One region of the Yaniella soli genome, then DNA from elsewhere that is predicted to be linked to it. Evidence: riboswitches for the same ligand, from Rfam matches in the RefSeq annotation. Region 1 holds a riboswitch; each other region holds the start of a gene.

Region 1 (7,700 bases):
CATGAGGGTTGCTGCGGCATTCTGCACCCTGCTCATCCCGTGGTAGATGCTGGTGGCGCCCCTCTGCCGTCTCGTAGTGCTAGTCCCGGGAGTCCTGGCTGAGCCAGGAGGTGTTGTACTCATCCAGGGCCGAGAAGTCGATATTGATCTCATCGCCATCCAAGGTCACGGGGAACTCCATGGGATCTAACCAGCTGTCGCCAAATGGAGAATAGGTGCGGTCGCGCTCCATCCAATCTTGATCTTCATCGTCGCGCACCTGGTAGGTGGCGTTGATTCTGCCCTCGACAACGCGGGCGGTCACCGGACCGGAATACTCGGTGATCTCCGTGTCAGATGCGTAGGGATCCGATTCGGAGGGCACGAGCTCAATTTCAGGAGCGGTGTCCCACGTGCGCTCGAGATCGGTCATAGCGTTCCAGCCGGTATCTTCCCAGCTGGCCGCCTCACAATCGTCAACCCGGATGCTGCCATCAGCCAGACACGACTCGAGCCGTTGCTCTACCTGTGCGACCGTGTCCTGTTCAAATTCCTCGGTATAGCGCTGGCTGAATTCGATCGGCGTGGAGGAAATTTCACCCGGAGTCACGGTCAACACCAGATCATCACCGCTGGAGAGGTATTTGCTCCCTTCCGGGGCGGTAAACGTGTAGGTGCCAGGCAGCAGGACCTGACCGGTTTCTTCAGCGAGACGTTGCACCGACTCTGGGCTGTCGTCGAGCGCATACGAGTCAGCCGAGGAATCCTCAAGTTCCTGGCCGGTCGGTTCAATATCGATTTCTGTGTCATTGACGGTGAGGTTCGACGGCCCCGACATGTACACGGCACGCCCGGCGAGATCGCCGGAGTCCATCGCCCAGTCACGAAAGACGCCCGCCTGGGTGCCCGATACACTCAGACCAAATTCGATTGGATACGCCTTACCATCTTGGTACACGGTGGCTTGAACGGTGGCGCTGGTGCCATCGCGCGTCACATCTCCGAGCTCAAAACGATCGGGACGGTTTTCGGCGGCCTGGTAGACATCATCGGTGGACAGGACACGTTGTTGGTCGGTGACGTTGGGCCCCATCTCCTCTAGAGCGTCTTCTGCACGACCATCCACCACGGCTTCGAGGTAGGACTCAGCGGTGTGCTGCGGTCCGAAAACGGTTCTGGCCAGCACCGAGTGGGCAATCCAGGCGATAGCGGCCAGTACGAGTACACCCAATCCCGTCCACAGGAGGATTTTGGTGGTGCGTGACATGGGTTCACGAGGCTGACGGGGCTCGGATGCGGCCTGCTGCCAGACACCCTCGGGTGCGGCACTGGATGCCGGAGCGGCACCGGGAGGTGGCGGCACGCTATGCATCGGGGTGGTCTGGTCGACCGGTTCGAACTGTTCGGTGTGGTCCGTTGATGAAGGGTATGGCTGCTGATACGTTGGGGCGGCTGCGGCGGCCGACGGGGTCACGCCCCACGAAAGTGTTCGGGAGAGTCCCGCTGGGAAGCGCCGTGCGAGTTGCGGCATCACAAAGACCGCTAACAGCTGCACGACGGCACCGATGATTGCCCAGATGAGGAAGCCCCAGGACGCACTGCTGAAGGTGATCTGGAAGCCTTCCCCTTCAGCAAACATCGAAAAGTAGATGCCGTTGCCAAAGGTCAGCAGCATCCCGGCTAGCAGGTATGTGACGGGCAGTGTAACCCAAGCCCAGGTGGTATGCGCCTGAAAGTTGGTGCGGACATTCCAACGGAATGCACTGATCCCGAGTGCGAACACCATGATCACGAGCCCGGGGATCCATATTCCGGGGTGTGCATCAAAGATGTGAAATGTCTCTGCTTCGCCCACCCCGGCTATGCCTGCGGATCCGGAACCGATCATCGGGATGAAGTGCAGCGCTGAAAACAAGAAGAAGCCAAGGCTTGGCAGAATGCCCAAGACCATCACAAGGCCCTCGTTCGTACCCTGCGTTGCACCGTAGATGATGCCGAGGACGATACCAACGATGCTCAGAGCAATGACGTGTTCGAATACCTGAGCGATGCTGGTCATGGCGCGCTGCAAGATGGTGCCCCGCTGTGGGAGGAACAACAAGTATGTGATGAACCCTACGAGTAGCGCGGCGACGATGAAACCGGGAAACGATGCCGCATGTGCCCACGCGGAGACCCCGAACATGGCCGTTGCCTCGTCGAACCGCAAGCGGATCGCGGCCGCCAGAACAGTCACGACGGTAGCGAAGGCGACGCCTGCTAGAGCGGCTAGTAACAACCGGGTGCCGATGTGTCGTGCGCGCAGGTTGCCGCCGAGGTAGCGTTGGGTGGTAACAACCGCGGCAATGCCGCCGGCTGGCACGAACCACGGGACAAAGAACAGTGACCCACCGGCGCCATGCATGCCGAGTTCAGCGAAGTCGACACCGAGCGATAACGGTGAAAGGAAGCCCATGGCCAACAGCTGGAAGGTCATCACAATCCAGGTGGGGCCACCACCGAGTACCGCATCAAGCTCTGCTGGGAAACCGTTGCCGACGGCCGCGCCGACCCCGGCCGTGAACAGCCCCGCGATGACGCCTGCCATGATCAACGCACCGCCGAAGAACACCGCAACAATCAGGAAGGTCCGCGCCCAGGCATTTGGCGGGATCTCTTTGAGGAAAGAGGCCACTGCAGGTGGTGGCGAGTCAGGCCCGGGGGCTGGTGGTTGCTGGGGTGGTGGAGGTACCTGTGACAAAATGAATTTCCTCGTCAAAAGCGCTGAGTGTGAGAAGAGTGCTGCGAATATCTCTACCGCTTCTGTGGTTTGAAGTCCACTTATTACTCTCCGATGAGCAGAGCGAAGTGTTGCATCTCGGCCCGTTGAGCGATTGGATCGGATCATGGACCTTCCACTTGAAGCATCACCATCCGAACCCCAGTGGAGTCCTCGACCACCGGGGAACCGCATTCTGATCACCGGCGCAGCGGGGACCGTGGCCAGTCTCGTCACGCAGCAGCTCGCTGAGTCATACCAACTCGTGGGTATTGATAAGGGACCGATTGCGGATCGAGCGTTCCACGAGACCTATCAGTCCGACCTGGACGATACAGAGCTCGTCGGTCGACTGGTCGAAGAGGCAGACTTCGTGCTGCACCTTGCCACGGGTGCTCCCGACGGCAAACACGGCCTCTACGCAATAGAGATCGATGCGACCAACCGTATTCTGGCCTCGGCACGAGCGCACGGGACTCGACGAGTCATCCTGGCATCCAGTAATCATGCGGCCGGATGGCCAGAGCGAGAGCTGATCGCGGGCACAGGCGACGTGCACGTGAAACCTTCAGATCCACCCCGCCCCGACGGACTGTACGGTGCGACGAAAGCGTATATGGAAGCAATCGGTCGCTTTGCCAGTGATGCATCTGGGTTGCCGGTCAGTGTGCTGCGTATCGGCACCATGCGGACCAGCATGACGCTCCAAGAACTCATTGATTCTGATGAACTGCCGCAGCTGGGGTTCGGAGCATTCCGGGCACAGCGCCTCAAACGAACGTGGCTCACCGGAGACGATCTGGTAGACATCATCTTTGAAGAGTTCGCAGCTGAGGAGCCGTACCGACTCCGCTATGCCACCTCGTCGCCCGATCAAGACGAGTGGGACCACACTGTTTATACGGGATGAAGAACTTTCGTAAGAATGAACGGAGATGATTCACATGCCTGATATAGAAAAAGAACTGACGCTCAGTCAAGTTGCGTCGAGACTCAACATGAGTCGCGCGCATTTGTACAGACTCCTTGACCGTGGTGAAATATCGTCTCACCAAGTAGGGCGTGAGCTCCGCATTGGATTGGTCGATCTAGTCCGATTTCAAAAAAGACGTGACCGGGATTGTGAAGAGCTTGCCCAGCGATTCTCCCGGCAAGCATCTACTCGTGCCGAAGCTACCGGCGAGATAGCTGCGCTTCTTTAAACACTGACGTTGAGCGGAAATTAAAGTCCCTGTCATCGGCTGTCCCAGATCAAGAGGGGAGTCAACGGCAGGGACTGATACTCACAATCTATTGTGCAATACGAGACGCGTCAATCATGGTCCGGTCCAATTCCGCAACGTTGACGCGGGCTGCACCAAACAGACTAGTGTGGTGACCACACAAAGACCCCGGGGTGCACTGAAACTGGTGCTGAGAGTGCGGAGATGCCGCAGACCCGATTCAACCTGATCCAGATCATACTGGCGTAGGGAGAGGTCCGAAGCTTTCAATATATTGAGAGCCCGGTGGTCGGAAGGGAGACCACCGTGAGTGGTCAAACATTATCACCAGCACAAATCGGGATCGGGATGCGCATTAGCGTCCACCCGCACAGTGATGACTTCGCAAACATCATCCTCAACGCGCTGGAAGAAACCAACAACCAGCTCAACCTGGATGGCCTCGAGATTGCCACCGGTGAAGTCTCCACCTATGTCGGTGTGCAATCCGGTGACGCCGCACAACAGCTCGCGCAATACGCCACCACGCTCATTGCCGCAGCATCCCGAGCCTCAGAGCGGAAACATCTCACCAGCCATCTGCTGTTTTCTCGTGGCTGCCCCGGTGAAGCCTCCTGTGAACTCATCCCCGGCGAGATTTCAGCAGAGCAGCCCGTCGAACTCGACAAAACGGGTATTGAAGCAGTAGCGGCATGGTCGCTGTACCCGCTGGCCGACGACGGCAGCCCACACATGGGCCCAATCTATGCAGCCATCGATGAAGCCAAAGCCTCAGGCATCACCGTCACCAGCGAACACTATGCCACCATCCTGCGCGGAGATCTGGCCGATGTGCTGAGGGTGATCGTGAATGCCTGGGCAAAAGTCGGCGAAGAAGTCCCGCACGTCGTCTCTCACGTATCGGTCTCACTGGACTCACCCACATCACAGAACGCCGGTGGTGCAGCGTGACCGGCACAGCACAACCATTCCAAACGAAATATCGCAACCCCTATGACAGCCCCTGGCGCTGGCAACTCAAAGATCTCGTCCTGGTGGTCGTGCTCGGTGTGGTCTTCGGGTTCGTCTACTGGGCGCTGGTCCAAGCATGGAACGGGCTGGCGATTGTCATGGGCCCGGCCGGCGATATTGCCCAACACTTCCTGCAGGGCGGCTGGTTACTGGTCGCCCCACTGGCTGTGGCCATCACACGCAAGGCAGGCTCGGGCATTCTTGCGGAGATACTGGCTGCGACCATCGAGTTCGTCTTCCTCGGCTCCCCCGTTGGTCCGACACTGCTACTCTCCGGGCTACTACAGGGACTCGGTTCAGAACTGCCCTTTGCCATCGGCAGGTATAAACGCTTCGGCATCAGCCGTTACGCGATCAGTGGCTTCCTGGGGGCATTCTTTATCTTCTGGTTCTCGGCCATTCGCTTTGGCTGGTTTGGTCAAGACATCCTGCTGCTGCGCCTGGTCATCCACTGCGGTTCGGGCATCATCCTGGGCGGAATCCTCGCCTACTTCCTCGTACGAGCCATCAAAACCACCGGTGTGGTCGACAACTATGCCATCGGAAGACAACGATGACGATGACTACTCCGCTGGTCGAGCTGCGCGGGTTCACAGCCGTGGACCCGCGCACCGACCGGGTGCTCCTCGACGACATCAACCTCACGGTCATGCCGGGCGAACAAATCCTGCTGCTCGGTGCATCTGGCGCGGGGAAATCCACCCTGCTCGATGCCATCCGCGGGGTCGTACCCCACTCGGTGCCGTTAGAAACCGCCGGTGCATGCTTGGTCGCAGGGGAACCGGTCCTCGCCAACACGGTCGCCGGGCTGAGTCGAAGAGTCGGCAACGTGCCCCAAGATCCACATGCCAGCATCACCCTGCCACTGGTCGAAGACGAAATCGCCCTGACACTTGAAAACCATGGGGTCGACCCCGATGAGATCGGCCAACGCGTCACCGACCTGCTGGCCTCGGTCGATGCAGACCACCTCCTGCGGCAGCGCACCGACACACTTTCGGGCGGATGGGTGCAACGAATCGCCACGGTTGCCGCGCTCGCAGCAAGGCCACGGATCGTGCTCGCCGATGAGCCAACCTCCATGCTGGATGGGGCAGGCGTTGCCTCGGTGATGCAAGTCCTCACCGAGCTCACCGGTACCGAGGGTGCACTGATCCTGGTGGAACACCGCCTCGACGAGCTCGCCGACGGACCCGGTCTTCCCGCACGGGCCGTGGTCATCAATGAAGGTCACATCCAAGCAGATGGCCCAACACATCAGGTGCTGGCCGAACATGCCGACCAACTCGAAGCCAATGGTGTGTGGACACCAGGCGTGCAGTTGCCACAGTTCGTACCGGCCGAAGAACCAGAGACAGAGGCATTGCTGAGTGCTCGCGGACTCACGGTGCGGCCCGCTCCGGGTACCGATCCAGTCGTCAACCACGTCGACCTCGACATCTATCCAGGTGAGCGCATCGCCGTGATGGGTGCCAACGGGACAGGGAAAACCACACTGCTTATGGCACTGGCCGGTCTCCTTGAGTCCGAGGGCACGATCGAGGGCTGTCGACCGGTCATGGTGTTTCAGAACCCCGAGCATCAGTTCCTTACCCACTCGGTCGACGACGAACTACGCTTCGGGCTCGAACCCAACGCCAACACCGAAGCATCGATCACACAGCTCAGCCAAGCGTTCGGGCTCGACCACCTTGCAGCACTGAATCCGTTTCGACTCTCCGGTGGAGAAAAGCGCCGGTTATCCGTTGCAGCCGGACTACTTGCTGCCAGACACGGCAGCGACGCCACCGTGCTGCTGGCCGATGAACCAACCTTCGGTCTGGATCGGGCTGCGACCACAACCATGCTCAAACAATTGGCCGACTATGCCGACGCCGGGGGAGCGGTCGCCATCATTACCCACGACCAACGCATTGCCGACGCCTGGGCCACGCGGATTGTCACCGTGTCACAAGGAGCACTGGCATGAGCACCGTGACCATTGAGCATCCATCAACCCTGGTCGAACCCGGCGTGCTCACCCGATGGAACCCCTCGGTGAAACTCATCAGTCTGTTCGTGCTGTCGGTCTCGCTACTGTTCGTATGGGATCCTGTGCGCCCGGCACTGCTGTGGGTTGCACTCGTGGGCGTGGCGCTGACGATCGGCAACGTCCCACCCAAATGGTTGGCAATGGCGCATATACCATTCATCGGCTTTGGGCTCGGGCTGTTTCTGGTCAACGTGCTGGCCCGTGCCGACGACGGAGTACTGATCGGTGCCGCGCTCGCGGGCAGAACACTGGTCATTGGGGTGGCCTCGATACTGTTTCTCACCTCGACCGCACCCGTTGAGCTGATGCGCTCGCTGAATCAGAACCTGAAACTACCAGCGTCGATTACCTTCGCCATCTTGGCCGGGTACCAACTGCTGCTGAGTCTGCCACGGGAATGGCACACCATCCGTGCGGCACAGCTCATGCGGACCGGTGGTGCCACACTGAACCGGCATGGGAAACCGAAGCTCAAGGTCAAAGAGGCCGGGCGGCTGGTCTTCACACTGTTGATCGGGGCACTTCGACGGTCGGAGCGGATCGCCACCTCACTGGAATCCAGAGGGTTCGGACTCAAACCGCGCAGTACCTACCGGCCGATCCGCGTGCACGCTTCCGACGTTGTGCTCGGGATGATCGCGTGCGCGTTCTCAATCGCGTACTGCTGGTTATAGGTCTAAGCAATCGGTCCGTTCCC
Region 2 (7,700 bases), on a different contig from region 1:
GGCTAGCACGGGGATCAGGCTGCGCACGACTAACGGCAGCGCGACGACGGCTTGGGCCAGTGGGACGAGCATGCCGGATTGGCTCAGGCTCGGGTTCCACGCGTGCAGTGAGACGAGGAATCCGAAACCGATGGTCACTGATGAGACACCCATAGGCAGCATGATGAAGGTGTCTAGCAGCCGCTGCCCGCGAGCCAGTCCCGGGTGTTTGACCTGGCGTGTGATGACCAGTGAGAGGAGGATGGCCGCGACCAGGGTGATGACGGTGGCATCGAGCGCGATTTTGACCGAGTGCTCGAGCGCTTGGGCTGCGGTGGTGCCGCCGGCGAATCCCGTGCCGGGCGAGGTGAGCAGCAAGCGGTAGTTGTCTAGCCCATAGCCGTCATCGGTGGCCAGTGACCGTTCGAGCAGTGTGACCATGGGCCACAGGATGATGACGATCACGGCGAATAGGGTGATGGTCAACGGCAGCCAGTCGGCACGGGAAAGCTTTTGTCGACGTGGTTGCTGCAGGCGCAGCGCGGTCGTAGTGCGATGGGACAGTCGTTGAGTCAGCCAAACCGACGCGAGCACAAACACCACCTGCAGCGCCGAAAACACGGCGGCGGTGCGCAGATCGAGGAACGCTTGGGTTTGCCGGAATACTTCGGTTTCCAACGTGCCCACGCCGGGGGAGCCCAGTGTTCGCACGAGCGAGTACGCAGTCGAACAGTACAGGAACACAAGCCCGGCGGAGGCCCCAATGGCGGGTGTGAGTGCAGGCAGGGTAATGGTACAAAACGCCCGTGCCCGTGACGCACCGAGACTGCGGGCGGCTTCGACGGTGCGCGGATCCAGCATCTGCCACAGGCCACCCACTTGCCGGGCGATGAGGCTGATGTTGAAGAACACCATGGCCGCGACCACGGCCCAGGTGGTTTGGTCGAGTCCGAGGAACCCGAGCGGTCCGTTGGTGCCCAACAGCGCACGGAAGGCCACTCCGACGACGACGGTGGGCAGCACGAATGGGATGAGTGTGACGGAACGCAGCACGTTGCGGCCGACGAAATCGGTGCGGTACAAAATATAGGCGGCGGGGATACCGAACAGGACCGAGCCTAAGGTGCCCAGCGAAGCCATCGTCAGGGTGTGGCCGACGATGGCCCAGGTGCGACCGGTGGTCAATACGTCGCCAAATGTGTTGAGGTTCAGGTTGCCGGCGTCGTCGGTGATGCCGCGTACCAGCATCGCGCCGACGGGCCAGGCGAAGAAGATGGTGAGGAAGGTGAGGACGACCGCGAGCGCGGCGCCCCACCCGAACCGGGTGAGCACGTTTAGTTGGCGTTCTCGTAGAGCTCGGTCCACTCGTTCAGCCAGGCATCCCGGTTCTCGGAGACCACGGTCAGGTCAGCGCTGATGGGGTCATCGGCCAGCTGCGCATACTGTTCCCATTCGCCGGGCAGTTCGACGTCGTCATCGACCGGGTACATGAACATTTCCTCGGGCAGCGATGCTTGGAATTCGGTGCTCAGTAGGAATTCGATGAACGCTTTGGCGCCTTCAGGGTTGGCGGCTTCCTCCAATACCCCGGCGTATTCGACCTGATCGGTGCACGTGGCGGTGATGGTCGAGGTGCGACCTTCTTCGGCTGACGGTGACGACGAGTAGGACAGTACCAGCGGATACTCACCGTCACTGGTGGAGGTGAAGTCACTGTAGTAGGCGTCGGACCAACTGGAGGCAACCTTGGCGCCGTTGTCCAGGAGGTCTTGCCAGTAGCCTTGCCAGTCATCTTGGGCGGTCGCCGTGGCCACCAAGAAGGCGAGCCCGGGTGACGACACGGTTGGGTCGGTGGTGACGAAGAGCCCCTCATATGCGGGATCGGTGAGGTCAGCCAGCGTTTCTGGGGGCGCGAGGTCGGCGTCTTCGAACCACGCATTGTCCATGTTGACGCACACTTGACCGCGGTCGATCGGCGCTAGGTGGCCGTCTGTATCAGTTCCGACCGTGTAGTCTGCAGCGCCGCCCAGTTCGACGTCGTGGGTGGTGAGCATGTTTTCTTCGAGCAGTGTGGGTGCCGAGTAGTTGTCGATGCCATAGACCGCGTCGACGGTGGGATTGTCCTGCTGCAAGATCAGCTGATTCAACACGGCTCCGGCATCGCCTGGCGACGTGGTGGTGATGGTGTAGCCGGTGTCTTCTTCGAATGCCGTCACGAGTTCTTCGGGCACATTGAACGAGTCGTGGGTCATGACCGTGACGGTTTGGGATGCGTCGTCGGTGGCATCGGGCGCTTGGTCGGTCACCGAGCAACCGGTCAGTATCAGCGTGGTGGCGGCGAGCGCCGGGACGAATTTTTTCATGAGGTCCTCCTGTCGTGTAGGAGGGCACGCTATGCGTGGAGAGTTACGACTTCCTCCGCCAGTATGAACTGGAATCAGGTTCGAGGGTCTGCGCGAGCACTCTCAGCAGCTTCGTTGGACTGCTCCCCTGTCGATGTCTCCAACCTACCGCATTGCCATACCCTGCGCATTGTTGGCCCACAGTGTGACGTTATTTTGCTTCGTGGCCCTGTGGGACGGCGGCTTGGGCGCGTCGGGTGCCGACAATATCGACGATGGCGACGACCATGGCCAGGGCGACCATGAGCATGATGAGGCCGAAGGCGCCGACGAATGCCCAGTTCCAGGAGTAGGCGGCGGCCAGCCCGAATAGCATCGAGGTGATGAGCGCGGTGCCGATGGAGGTGCCGACTCGTTGGCCGGTTTGCATGACGCCTCCGGCCACCCCGGAGACGTGTGCGGGCACTTCGATCAGCGACAGTGTTTGGTTGGGCGAGATAATGAAGCCCTGTGCGGCACCCATCAGTGACAGCGTGAGGATGAGCCACCAGATGGGCCAGTCCCAGAGTTGGACCCCGATGACGACGAGGATGGATGATCCCAAAGCGGTCAGGGTCACGCTCATGCCCCAGGCGACCATTGCGCGACCGGTTTTCAGTACGTAGCGTCCGGCGATTTGGGAGGTTATCGAGGTGGCAAATGCCGAGGGTAGGCCCACGAGTGCTGCGACGAGTGCCGAAATGCCGTGGCCTGTTTGTAAAAAGATTGCCACGGTGACCCAGACGGAGGTGGAACCGGTGAAGAAGAGTCCAATGAGTAGGGTGCCGTTGCGGTAGGCCCGGTTTGTGAACAGGTTCATGTCGACCATGGGCGACCCGCCGCGTCGTTTATACCGGCGTTCCCACCACACCCACCAGGTCAAAATCAGCAGGCCCACGGGCAGCATTGCGAAGTAGATGCCGCCTTTATCGAGTTCTAAGAAGGTCCACATGACCAATAGTGCACCGAGGGTAAAGGTGATGGTGCCGATAGGGTCCAGATCGGGTTTGGTGCGTGCCTCGTCGGTCACGCCTTCGGGGACGTAGCGCTGCCACGCCGAGGTCGGAAAGTTGCGATAGGCGAAGTAGATGGCGGCCACCGCGATGGGTACGTTGACCAAGAACGTCCAACGCCAACCCCAATCGGGGCCCAGTAGTGCGATGAGTCCACCGCCCAGGACGGGACCGATGGCTACCGAAACGCCGACAACGGACCCGAATGAGGCGAAGGCCCGTGCACGGCGGGGCCCGTCAAAGAACTGTTGGATGAAGCCCACGGTTTGTGGGTTCAGCAGCCCGGAGCCGAAGCCGGTGATGAAGCGTGCGACGATCAGCATGGGGCCGTTGAGTGCGAGTCCGGCGATCAGTGATCCGAGCCCGAACAGCCCGAGTCCGGCGACAAAGAGTTTGCCTCGGCCAAGGGTGTCGCCGGCGCGACCACCGGCGACCAGCAGCACGCCGAAGGCGAGCGTATAGCCCGAGAGCACCCACTGAATTTGGCTGGTGGGCGCGTCGAGTGAGGCTTGGACGGAGGGCAGTACCACGTTGATCGAGGAGATCGACAACAGGGACATGAACACGGGTACCAGCACCACCACCAAGATGGCTCGTTGGATACCGGTCATTTTTTCTGTGGTCAAGACATCATTATTTTCTGGAACTGACTTGGGGTTGGGGCAGGGTGACGGCACGCATGGAAGCGCCGTGGTCAAAGAGATCTTGGGCCATAAAGGAGACGACCCGATGTTCCGGATAGAGTCGGCTCAACAGTTGGCGGGCCTGGTCGTCGTGTGGGTCCACGAAGCGCGGCACGATAATGACGTCATTGAGCACCAGGTAGTCGATGTAGGACCAGTTGACCGGACCGCGCATATCCGAATGCGTTTGCGGGGCCGGCATGTCAATAATTTCTAGCTGGTTGCCGTTGGCATCGGTGGCTTCAGACAGGATCTCGCGTGCCTGGCTGGTGGCGGCGTGATCCGGATGGGTCTCGTCGGGCTGGGTGTGCAGCAGGACGCGGCCGGGCGAGTGGAAGGCGACGAGCTGGTCGATGTAGCCACCCCAGCCGGCCGGTGCTGCACCGCGGGTCAGGCCAGAGGGTAACCAGATGATGTGGTCCAGCCCCACATCGCGGCGGAGCTCGCGTTCGACGGCACGCGTCGACCAGCCGGGGTTGCGCCGCTGATCGGTCAACAGGCGTTCGGAAGCTATTGCCGTACCGTTGCCGTCGGTAATCCAGGAACCGCCCTCGGAAACCATCATCGATAGGAGGCGCTCGCTCCACCCAGAGGTCGTCGGGCGCAAATCCATCAGGGTGCCGGGCAGGGTATCGTCCAACCCGTATTCGACGCCTGGCAGCCGGCCAAAACCGTTAAAGGTAAAGTCGACCATCCCTAAAACACGACGTGGTCGACGGCCTCCGTTGGACTGTGGACGACGCGACACGACCATCGTCGGACCGGTACGGCGCAGTGCCGCATTATGAAAAGGGATCACCATGGTGTCGAGGCTCGAGGAGGTGTGTGAGGACACCGTGTGCTGATCATCCGGATCAACTAACAGCGTGACGGGCACATACTGGTTGATGGTCTCGGCCAGCCGCGTCCACGCACGACGTGCAGAAGATAGTTGCCACATGGCAGAAAAATTCACGGTACCGGCGCGAGGAAAATGCATCCAGACACGTTGGATTGGTTCCGTTTCGGCCGGGGTAATCCACCGTGACCCTTGAGTCATCAGGCATTCCTCCCTTGAAAACCGGTTGAGTGAGCGGAACAGTGCGTTGAGTTCCCGGGATAGTGTACCGAACCAACCTGAGAAGTCCCGGAACGCCCAGCGATCTACTATCTTGTCATCCTACTAGTTCTGGCGTCGAAAGTCGTAGGAGTTTTCCGCCCGCGCCAGCAGGCGTCACGGACAAAACCTCGATTAGACTAGCTGCGTTGTGTCCCAATTCATGCACGTCCACGAGGATTCTTGTTGCTCTACGCATTGCTAGGCGTCGCTATCGGGGTGTTGTTACCGAATCAATCTGCGGTCAACAACCGGTTGCGCGCTTCGGTCTCCACCCCCTGGGTCATGGCCGTCATCTCGTTTTTGGTCGGTACCATCTGCTTGGCGGTCCTCACCTGGGCCACGGTCGGCACCGTCAGCTTCGACGCCACGCTGTTCGTCACGCAACCCTGGTGGTTGTGGATCGGTGGGCTCGTTGGTGTCGTCGGGATGACCACCACCGTCTTATTACTACCTATTTTGGGCGCACTGTATTCGACGGCGCTGAACCTGACCGCTCAGGTCATCACGACGATGGTCATTGATCATTTCGGGCTGTTTGGCGTTGACGTCTACCGTGCCACGAGCTGGCGACTGACCGGGGCGCTCGTCGTCGTGGGCGCGGCACTGCTGGCTGTCCTTGCCGGTCGAGCCCGTCCGCAGCGTCAGGTCGCCCCGTCGCCTGGCTGGTACGTCATCGGCATCGCGGTGGGTGTGTGCTTTGGTATTCAGGTCGCCGTCAATGGTCAACTCACCGGCGTACTGGGGTCAGCCATCCACGCCGGATTTATCTCGTTTGTTGTGGGCACCGTGGCGTTACTGGTGTTGGTGGTCATCACGCGCTCGTCTCTGCGCATCACCGTACCCGCGGCAGAAACGCACAACCCCTGGTGGATGTGGTTGGGCGGGCTGCTCGGTGCGCTCTACGTCACCGGCGTCGCGTTTCTGTCTCCTCTGATCGGGGCGGCAGCCACCGTCATTGTCATCCAGGTCGGCATTATTGCCGGCTCGTTGGTCGTCGATCACTTCGGCGTCTTATCGGCACCAAGAAAACCAGTCCAACCACTGCAAGTGATCGGACTGGTGATCATGGTTGCCGGTGTGCTCATTATGTACGCACCCGAACTGTTTGGTTAGTTTGTCAGGGCCTCGCTGATGAGCTGCTCCACCTGTTGTGGAGACAACAGACCCTTTGCAAGGACCAGGTCAGTCACCTTTGCACCGGTTGCATTGGCTTCAAGCGCCAAAGCGGTTGCTTCCTTGTAGCCGACCACCGGTGAGAAGACGGTGGCGAGACCAGCTGAACCCTCCACAATGTCTCGCATGAGTGACTCATTTGCGGTGATGCCGTCGATACATTTTTCTGCAAACATGGTTGCCGCGTTGCTCAGCGTCGAGATCGAATCGAAAAGGCCCCGAGCCATGATCGGCTCAAATGGGTTCAATTGCAGTTGCCCCGCCTCGGACGCCATGGTGATTGCCGCATCGTGACCGGCCACTTGGAAAGCTACCTGGCTGACAGCTTCTGGGATGACCGGGTTGACCTTGCCCGGCATAATCGACGAGCCGGCCTGACGAGCAGGCAAATTGAGTTCACCGAAACCACCCGACGGGCCAGACGACAGCAAACGCAGGTCATTGGCAATCTTCGACATCGATGTCCCCACACGTTTGAGCGCACTCGACAGGTCCACGAAGATTTGTGTATCAGCGGTAGAAGCGATCAAATCTGGAGCTGAGGCAATCCCGGTGAGACCGGTGATGTCACGCAGATGGTGGATGGCGCGCTCGCGGTAGCCGGGATTGGCATTGAGGCCGGTACCAATGGCGGTACCACCCAGATTGAGTTCCAGCAGATCAAAACGAACACGTTTCAGACCGGTTTCGGCACGTTCGATCATGACGGCCCACGCCGCAAACTCTTGGCCCAGTGTCATCGGGACGGCGATCTGTAACTGGGTGCGCCCCATTTTGACCGTCGAGTCGAAGACTTCAGCCTTGGTGCGCAATGATTTTTTCAGCACCGCTAGGTTTTCCAACAGGAGACCGGTCATGTGATGTAGCGCCAGCTTCAACGCGGTGGGGTATACATCGTTGGTCGACTGGCCCATGTTCACGTGGTTCAGCGGATGCAGGACGTCGTAGTCGCCTTTGGCATGCCCGAGATGCTCTAGGGCGCGGTTGGCGATCACCTCGTTGGCGTTCATGTTTGTCGAAGTGCCTGCGCCACCTTGAATCATGTCCAAAATGAACTGCTCGTGGAACTGTCCTGCTGCGATCTCTTGCGATGCTGCAATAATCGCATCGGCAATCGTCGTTTCGAGGCCACCAACATCGCGGTTCGCTGCCGCGGCCGCCTGTTTGATGATTGCCAGCGTGGAGATGAGCTCGGGAAATTGTTCCAGGCGCGTGGACGACAGCTGGAAGTTTTCTGCTGCACGAACAGTGTTGACACCGTAGTAGACGTCGGCCGGGAGTTCCACGGGGCCGATGAGATCGGTTTCGGTGCGTAGATGGGTTTGAACTTCAGTCATGACTCACTTATCCATATCCGCGCTGGCGCATACTG
Region 3 (7,700 bases), on a different contig from region 1:
CCCATCCATTGGGCTGTTCTTTATCTTCTGGTTGGTTATGCGCTCGCTGTTTCGCGGGGATTCCGGTGAACGTGATGCCAAGCGGGATGCCGAAGAGCGTGAAGCGCAACTGTGGGCCCAGCGTCGTGCCGCAAAACAACAGGGTGTGGAAGACGAAGCCAACGCAACAGTAGAAAAGTTTTAGTCCGGGAATAACGCTGACTCAAAGCTGGTTATCTCTACTCCTAACAATTACCTTTGTGTGAAAGGACTAGAGTTGTGCAAATTTTACCTTGAGCCGATCAGACTCAGCTTTCGGTAAAAATGGTGCATTTCCTTCGCCCAGCAGTGAACAGTAGTCTCAATACGATTTATAACTCAGTACGATCAGACTCAATAGTCAGCAAGGAGTGTGCCTATGTTTGAAAGATTCACCGATCGGGCCAGACGAGTAGTAGTGCTTGCGCAGGAAGAAGCGCGCATGCTGAACCACTCGTACATCGGCACCGAGCACATCCTGCTCGGGTTGATCCACGAAGGCGATGGCGTGGCCGCCAAAGCCCTGCAATCCCTTGACGTTTCGTTAGGCGCGGTACGCGAGCAGGTGCGAGAAATTATCGGTCAGGGCCAGCAAGCGCCATCCGGTCACATCCCATTCACCCCGCGTGCCAAAAAAGTTTTAGAACTCTCACTGCGTGAAGCACTGCAACTTGGCCACAACTACATCGGCACCGAACACATCCTGCTCGGACTCATCCGTGAAGGTGAAGGCGTGGCCGCACAGGTACTCGTGCAGCTGGGCGCCGACCTCAACCGCGTCCGCCAGACAGTCATTCAGTTGTTGTCCGGTTACCAGGGCTCCGGCGAAGGTGAAGGTAAAGAAACCGCAGGAGTTTCTGCTTCAGGTGGCAGCCAAGGCCAGCAGGCCGGTTCAGTTGTGCTCGACCAGTTCGGTACGAACCTCACTGCAGCATCCCGCGAATCTCGGCTTGACCCAGTCATTGGGCGCAGCGACGAGATGGAACGCGTCATGCAGGTGCTCTCGCGTCGTACCAAGAACAACCCGGTGCTCATCGGTGAACCCGGTGTTGGTAAGACGGCCGTTGTCGAAGGTCTGGCACAGGCCATTGTGCGTGACGATGTACCAGAGACTTTGAAAGACAAGCAGCTATACACCCTCGATCTGGGTTCGCTGGTTGCCGGTTCTCGTTACCGCGGTGATTTCGAAGAGCGCCTGAAGAAGGTTCTCAAAGAAATTCGCACTCGTGGCGACATCATCCTGTTCATCGACGAGATTCATACACTCGTAGGTGCCGGTGCCGCAGAAGGCGCCATCGATGCCGCTTCGATTCTCAAGCCGATGTTGGCACGCGGCGAACTGCAGACCATCGGTGCCACGACACTGGATGAATACCGCAAACACATTGAAAAAGATGCGGCCCTGGAACGTCGTTTTCAGCCCATCCAGGTTGACGAACCATCAGTTGAAGACTCCGTTGCCATTCTGCGTGGTCTGCGCGACCGGTACGAAACGCACCACCGTGTGTCCATCACGGATGAAGCACTCCAGGCAGCTGCCACCATGGCAGATCGCTACATCTCAGATCGCTTCCTGCCGGATAAGGCAGTCGACTTGATCGATGAGGCCGGTGCACGTCTGCGTATTCAGCGGATGTCGACCCCTCCAGAGATCAAGGAATACGATGCGCGCATCGAGGAAGTACGCAAAGAGAAGGAAGCCGCCATTGACGGCCAAGACTTCGAAGGTGCGGCCTCACTACGTGACAAAGAACAGTCACTCCAAGATGAGCGCAACACCAAAGAACGCGAATGGCGTGACGAAGCCGCTCACGGTATCGCCGAAGTCGGCGAAGACATGATTGCCGAAGTGCTATCGAAGTCCACCGGTATTCCAGTCTTCCGTCTCTCCGAAAGCGAAGCCGAGCGTTTGCGCAATATGGAAGACGAACTGCATCGTCGGGTCATTGGCCAAGACGAAGCAGTCAAGTCGCTGTCACGTGCGATTCGTCGTACCCGTGCCGGGCTGAAGGATCCACACCGTCCAACCGGCTCGTTCATCTTTGCCGGTCCGACCGGTGTTGGTAAAACCGAGCTGGCCAAGACGCTGTCCGAGTTCCTGTTCGGGGATGAAGAAGCCCTGATCACCCTGGACATGTCAGAATTCCAAGAGAAACACACCGTCTCACGCCTCTTCGGTGCCCCTCCGGGCTACGTCGGCTACGAGGAAGGTGGCCAGCTGACCGAACAGGTTCGTCGCCGTCCGTTCTCCGTTGTCCTGTTTGACGAAGTTGAAAAAGCCCACCAGGACCTTTTCAACTCGTTGCTGCAAATTCTGGAAGAAGGTCGTCTGACCGACTCACAGGGTCGCGTTGTGGACTTCAAGAACACGGTCATCATTATGACGACCAACCTTGGTACCTTCGATATTGCTAAGGGTGTTCAGACCGGTTTCCAGTCAATTTCTGACACCGAGACCGGATACGAACGTATGAAGGCAACCGTTCAGCAGGAGCTGCGTCAGCACTTCCGCCCAGAGTTTCTCAACCGTGTGGACGACACGATTGTCTTCCCACAGCTGTCCATCTCCGAAATCATCGAGATTGTCGACCTCTTCATTGGCAGCCTCGAGGAGCGTTTGAAAGAACAGAACCTGAGCATCGAACTGGATCAGGCCTCCAAGGAACTGTTGGCAGAGCGTGGTTACGACCCATCCATGGGTGCCCGTCCGCTGCGTCGTACGGTGCAAGACATGCTGGAAGATAAACTGTCCGAGAAGCTGCTCTTCGGTGAAATCCCGCCTTACACCCACATCCTCGTGTCCGTGAAGGGCGAAGGCAAGAATGCGGAACTCGACTTCGAACTGGTCAACCAACCAGAATCGATCGAAGCCGCACCAGAACGCGAAGCAATCGAGGCAGGTAGCGACAGCTAACCTTTAGCCTCGGACAAAAAGTGCTGGACCCCTCAACGAGAGGGTTCCAGCACTTTTTTATGCGACAGCAATAGTTCATGCTGACGCCTCGTTGTGGTCTACAGTAGAGGCCGTACCCCGGGGAGCTGACACGGCTGAGAGTGCGCAACGCGCAGACCCGAACACCTGATCCGGATCATGCCGGCGGAGGAAGGGCCAGATGACTTCACCAGTTCACGCCACGCAATGTGTTGCGAAACCTTTCGAATCTTCCATACCTTGTGCGGCAATGATTTTTCCGCCCTTGTTTCAACTCGCTGGTGCATGGCGACATCCCAAGAATCGTTCCGACTGGTTACGTGCCAAATTCTGGGCGGATATAGGACGCTAACTGGAAGCAGACGGCTATGACATGTTGTTTGTTCCAGATGCGATGGCAATGGCACGTGGTCACGATGGCACCACAGATGCTGTTATTGCAGCAGGTGCCAAAGGGGGAATTTACCTGGATCCTGTGACCGTGATGTCGGCTGTTGCCTCCGTGACAGAACGGCTGCGTCTAGGATGTACGCTTTCTACATCCTTTGTGCCGGCTTACGATATTGCTCGCAGGGTAGCGACCTTGCATCAACTGTCCGGGGGTCCCGCCGCCTGGAATATCGTGACTTCTGCCTACGATTATGAGGCGCAAAACATGGGCCTGCCCGGGCTTGAACCCAGAGCAGATAGGTATCACAAAGCGGACAAGGTCACCCAAGAGGTGCTGGACGTCTGGCAAACATTCCCAGACGATGCACTGTGGGTAGATACCGAAACCGGCCGTTTCGCTGACCCCACACGTATCCAGCCGACCAACCACGGCATTGGCCCTTTGACCGTGCCGGGAGACGTCGAGGGCCATCGTCCGATGCTATTGCAAGCCGGTGCTTCCCCAACAGGTCTGGATTTTGCTGCTCGCTAGGCTGACGCAACATTTATGGTGGCGGCCGACGGTGCTCAAGGTCAACAGATTCGTGCGGATCTTCGCTACAGAGCATCACAAGCAGGAAGAAACCCAGATAGGATCACCACGCTGATGGGTGTTCAACCCGTCGTCGCCGAATCCGGAGTCGCTGCGGAGGAAAAACTGCGGCAGCTCAAAGGCCTGATTGACCCAGTCACTGCCTTGCAGGATCTGGCCACTTTGTTCCGGGCTGATCCTGCTGACTGGTCCTTGAAGGATTCAGCCGCAGAATTTTTGCGAACACAGCATGGCGCGACCGGTGCCGAAGGATTCGAAAATACTGTTGCCGAACTCGTAGCGGGCGGAATAACGACGCTTGGACAGCTTGCGATGTTGGGTGCAATCGCGCAATTCAAACCTCTTCTCGTCGGTACCGCTGATTCTGTCGCTCAACAAATGCTGGATTTGGTCGAACAGGGTGCAACCGACGGGTTTATGATCATGGGTACTGTCGTCCCTGAATCCTTTACGGACTTTGCACCAGTGATTCGATTACACGAGGAGGCTGCACCCAAAATCTAGTTTGCGGCCACAGCACCAGATGGTCATGATCCTCCTAAGGATGGTGATTGACGGTGGCACGTAGCGAGCGCATCGTGGGGTCAGAGTATCCCGAGCCGAATAACAGTACATGAACCAGCAGTGGGACGAGTTGGAAAGTCGGGATACGTTCTTGCCAACCTGCAGTCAGCGGAAACACTGCGTTATAGCCGTCCATAACGGCCGGCCCGAATCCGCCAAATAGCTGCATCATGGCAATGTCTTGTTCGCGATGGCCCCAATGACATGAGGGATCAATCAACCAGCTGGCACCCGATTGATCGACCATGCGGTTGCCAGCCCACAGATCTCCATGCACCACAGTTGGTGGCTCTTGTGGTCCCAGGTGCTCAGGGATGATGGCTTGTGCCATCTGGAGTGCAGAGGCATCGAGTTGGCTCGACTCAATTGCCTGTTCGGTTAACGGGATGATCCTGTTGGTCACCAGAGTTTCATGCAAAGTTTCGGTGGGTTGTAGGTCAACGGCAGCGCCGCCCAGAAACCAGTGGTCGAGCCCTTCGAGACTGCCAAATGTTTGTGCTGGGTCAGCAGTCTGCTGTGCGGTCAGATGCAGTTGCGCTAACTCTTGGCCAAACACATATTCGGGGTGCTCAATAGCAGCAGAACCGTCTTTGGCTTCAACGTGGCTGATGATGAGCTGTTCCTCGGTCACCTCATATACCTGGGGCACCCTTGCCCCAAGCGCCCCTAGGGCTTGTAAGCCGGCTGCTTCGAACTGGAAGAAGCCTTCTGGAGCACCGGGTAACGATTTGCGGAACGCTTTGGTCCCATCAGTCAGCGTAACCGTCGACGTCGAACCGGTCAGACTCACTGGGCACCGTAGCGTTGCAGGACGGTTTCGAGACTCTGGTCTTCAACGGCCCTCACGAGTCCGCGCGCTGCATCCTCAATCTGGTCGTACATCGAAACAAAAGCGTCCTCGGGGTGGCCATACGGGTCTGGCACGTTGGCAATACCGTCCTGGTCTACCGCCGAGGCGAATGCCCCGAAACGAACGATCTTGGCGCGTTGTTCGTCAGTGTCAGTAAGCGCCAGAATATTTGCCAGATTCGAATCGTCCATCGCCAAGATGACGTCTGCTTCATCCAGGTGCGTTGGTGTGAGCTGCTCGGCTACCGAACTGAACCCATAACCGCGTTCGGTCCCGACTTTTCGGGTCAGCTTATGGGCCTGGCTGCCAATGTGATAATCCGAGGTGCCGGCTGACGTAACGTCAGCATTGATGCCGGCTTTGGAAAACTCTTTGATGAGTACCGATTCGGCGGCAGGGGAGCGACAAATATTTCCGAGACAAACAGTCAAAATCTTCATAGCTTCTATTGTGCGGAGGTTTGCAGCCGTTGGCCAGACTCTTCGTGCCGTGTCCGCAGCTGGCACATTGGTCGCTGGGCACTCGCTGTCGAATGGCTAGACAGACTACAGTGGGGAGAATGGAATTTGCCGTCCGCCCAGCCCGAACCCAAGATGTCGCTGTCATTCGATCCCTGGTCCAACCGTTAGCCACCGATCGTGTGCTGCTGGATAAGGACAAGGTTGCCTATTTTGAGGCCATCCAAGAATTTTTGATTGCCGAAAATCCTGACGGTGAGATTGTCGGCTTTGGTGCGGTACACGTGATGTGGGAGGACTTAGCTGAAGTTCGCACTCTGGCTACCGCAGATTCCTATCAGGGCCAGGGCGTCGGTGGAGTGGTGCTGAATGCTCTGCTGGATCGCGCCGAAGACTTAGGCGTCCAGCACGTCTTTTGTTTGACGTTTGAAACCTCGTTTTTCCAGCGTCACGGTTTCGAAGTCATGGATGATCAGTCGGTCCTTGACCCGGATGTCTTTGCTCAGTTGCTGCGTTCCACTGACGAGGGTGTCGCTGAATTCTTGGATTTGGCACGCGTTAAACCCAATACGTTGGGCAATACTCGGATGATTATCGACCTGGCCTCACGGCCGAACCGTGGTTAGGGCAACGCCAACACTTCGTTGTCGAGCACTGCAAGACCATCGGAGACTAAGCCGTTGACCGCGCGGTTCCATTGCGTTTGCTCGGGGACGTGTCGACCCAGCCGACCGGTTGCCTCAACGGTGGTCTGTAAGCCGCCGACATCGATGGTGCCCTGGGCACGTAAGACGCCCATGATGGCCCCGCGAACTTGTCGATCCGAGCCGGCCCACGACTGCGTCCGGGTCACGATTTCAGGTTCAGGTTTCCCCACGGCCACCCAGGCGCACAGGTCTTCTACCGGGCACTGGGCACATTTCGGGGCTCGTGCCGTACAGATCAGCGCACCAAGCTCCATGACCGCAACATTCCAAGTGTTCGCATCGCTCACCCCTTGGTCTGTGGAGGTCTCGGGCATGAGGTCAGTAGCCAGCCTCCGTTCGGCGGCCGTCAGACTGGGTGCGGCCGCGCCTTGGCCTGAGAACATGCGCGCGTGAACCCGTCGGATATTGGTATCGATCACCACCTCGGGGATCTCAAAGGCAAAAGATGACACGGCCGCTGCGGTGTACTCGCCGATGCCCGGTAATTGCAATAACAGTTGCGGATCGGTGGGCAGAACGCCACCGTGTTCGGCGACGACAGCTTTGGCAGTCTCATGGAGGCGCAACGCTCGGCGCGGATAGCCCAGTCGTCCCCACATGATCAATACGTCCGAGGCTTCTGCTTCGGCGAGTTCTTGCGGCCCCGGCCAGCGTTTCATCCATGCCAGCCAAGCATCCCAGACCCGAGCGACTTGGGTTTGTTGCAGCATCACTTCGGATACGAGGATCCCCCAGGCCGTGGTGTCTGGTTCGCGCCAGGGAAGTTGCCGACCCTGCTGGGCGTACCAGTGAAGAATGCGCTTGCGAACCTGCTGGATGTGGTCTTTAGACAGGTGTGGGGTAACGGATGACATATGCACCATGCTAGTCGTAGCCAGTTGACAGTCAGTCTGAGTCGCTAAACTATTGACCATGGCCGACAACGCGAATCTTCCCCCTCGTCCGAAACGTATTCCGCCGCATATTTTGCGGCGCCGTCGTATCGTCGCGGTCATTATTCTGTTGATTATTTTGGGCCTCATTGGTTGGGGCATCTGGGCGTTGGTGAGCCTATTTGTGCCCGATGAGCAGCAGGATCAGCCGCAACCCGAGCCAACGGTGAGCGAAAGCGCGTCACCCGCCCCCAGCGAGTCCGAGTCGCCCGATGATGATACTGCCGCCAACGCGAATGCGTGTGACCCGGACGTGC

Evidence for each region. A riboswitch is a leader RNA that binds a small molecule or an ion and turns the genes downstream of it on or off. The one in region 1 is predicted to bind thiamine pyrophosphate.
Region 2: linked by a shared signal. The riboswitch ahead of ACYVJT_RS10615 (thiamine ABC transporter substrate-binding protein) and the one ahead of ACYVJT_RS12000 (YkoF family thiamine/hydroxymethylpyrimidine-binding protein) in region 1 are both predicted to bind thiamine pyrophosphate.
Region 3: linked by a shared signal. The riboswitch ahead of ACYVJT_RS01465 (LLM class flavin-dependent oxidoreductase) and the one ahead of ACYVJT_RS12000 (YkoF family thiamine/hydroxymethylpyrimidine-binding protein) in region 1 are both predicted to bind thiamine pyrophosphate.

What each region holds. Positions count from the first base shown of each region.
Region 1 covers NZ_BAAGSP010000025.1:2,207-9,906, forward strand. The annotation lists gene ACYVJT_RS11985 (zinc ribbon domain-containing protein) at 80-2,719, opposite strand; gene ACYVJT_RS11990 (NAD-dependent epimerase/dehydratase family protein) at 2,865-3,647, shown strand; gene ACYVJT_RS11995 (helix-turn-helix domain-containing protein) at 3,682-3,939, shown strand; TPP riboswitch at 4,120-4,230, shown strand; gene ACYVJT_RS12000 (YkoF family thiamine/hydroxymethylpyrimidine-binding protein) at 4,267-4,911, shown strand; gene ACYVJT_RS12005 (ECF transporter S component) at 4,908-5,528, shown strand; gene ACYVJT_RS12010 (ABC transporter ATP-binding protein) at 5,525-6,940, shown strand; gene ACYVJT_RS12015 (energy-coupling factor transporter transmembrane component T family protein) at 6,937-7,677, shown strand.
Region 2 covers NZ_BAAGSP010000019.1:39,094-46,793, forward strand. The annotation lists gene ACYVJT_RS10610 (ABC transporter permease) at 1-1,344, opposite strand, end outside; gene ACYVJT_RS10615 (thiamine ABC transporter substrate-binding protein) at 1,314-2,342, opposite strand; TPP riboswitch at 2,376-2,481, opposite strand; gene ACYVJT_RS10620 (MFS transporter) at 2,533-3,999, opposite strand; gene ACYVJT_RS10625 (agmatine deiminase family protein) at 4,007-5,095, opposite strand; gene ACYVJT_RS10630 (DMT family transporter) at 5,339-6,268, shown strand; gene ACYVJT_RS10635 (aspartate ammonia-lyase) at 6,265-7,665, opposite strand.
Region 3 covers NZ_BAAGSP010000002.1:76,393-84,092, reverse strand. The annotation lists gene ACYVJT_RS01475 (hypothetical protein) at 1-184, shown strand, start outside; gene ACYVJT_RS01470 (ATP-dependent Clp protease ATP-binding subunit) at 398-2,932, shown strand; TPP riboswitch at 3,041-3,141, shown strand; partial or broken gene ACYVJT_RS01465 (LLM class flavin-dependent oxidoreductase) at 3,303-4,436, shown strand; gene ACYVJT_RS01460 (fructosamine kinase family protein) at 4,471-5,286, opposite strand; gene ACYVJT_RS01455 (low molecular weight protein-tyrosine-phosphatase) at 5,283-5,786, opposite strand; gene ACYVJT_RS01450 (amino-acid N-acetyltransferase) at 5,906-6,430, shown strand; gene ACYVJT_RS01445 (iron-sulfur binding domain-containing protein) at 6,427-7,365, opposite strand; gene ACYVJT_RS01440 (hypothetical protein) at 7,424-7,700, shown strand, end outside.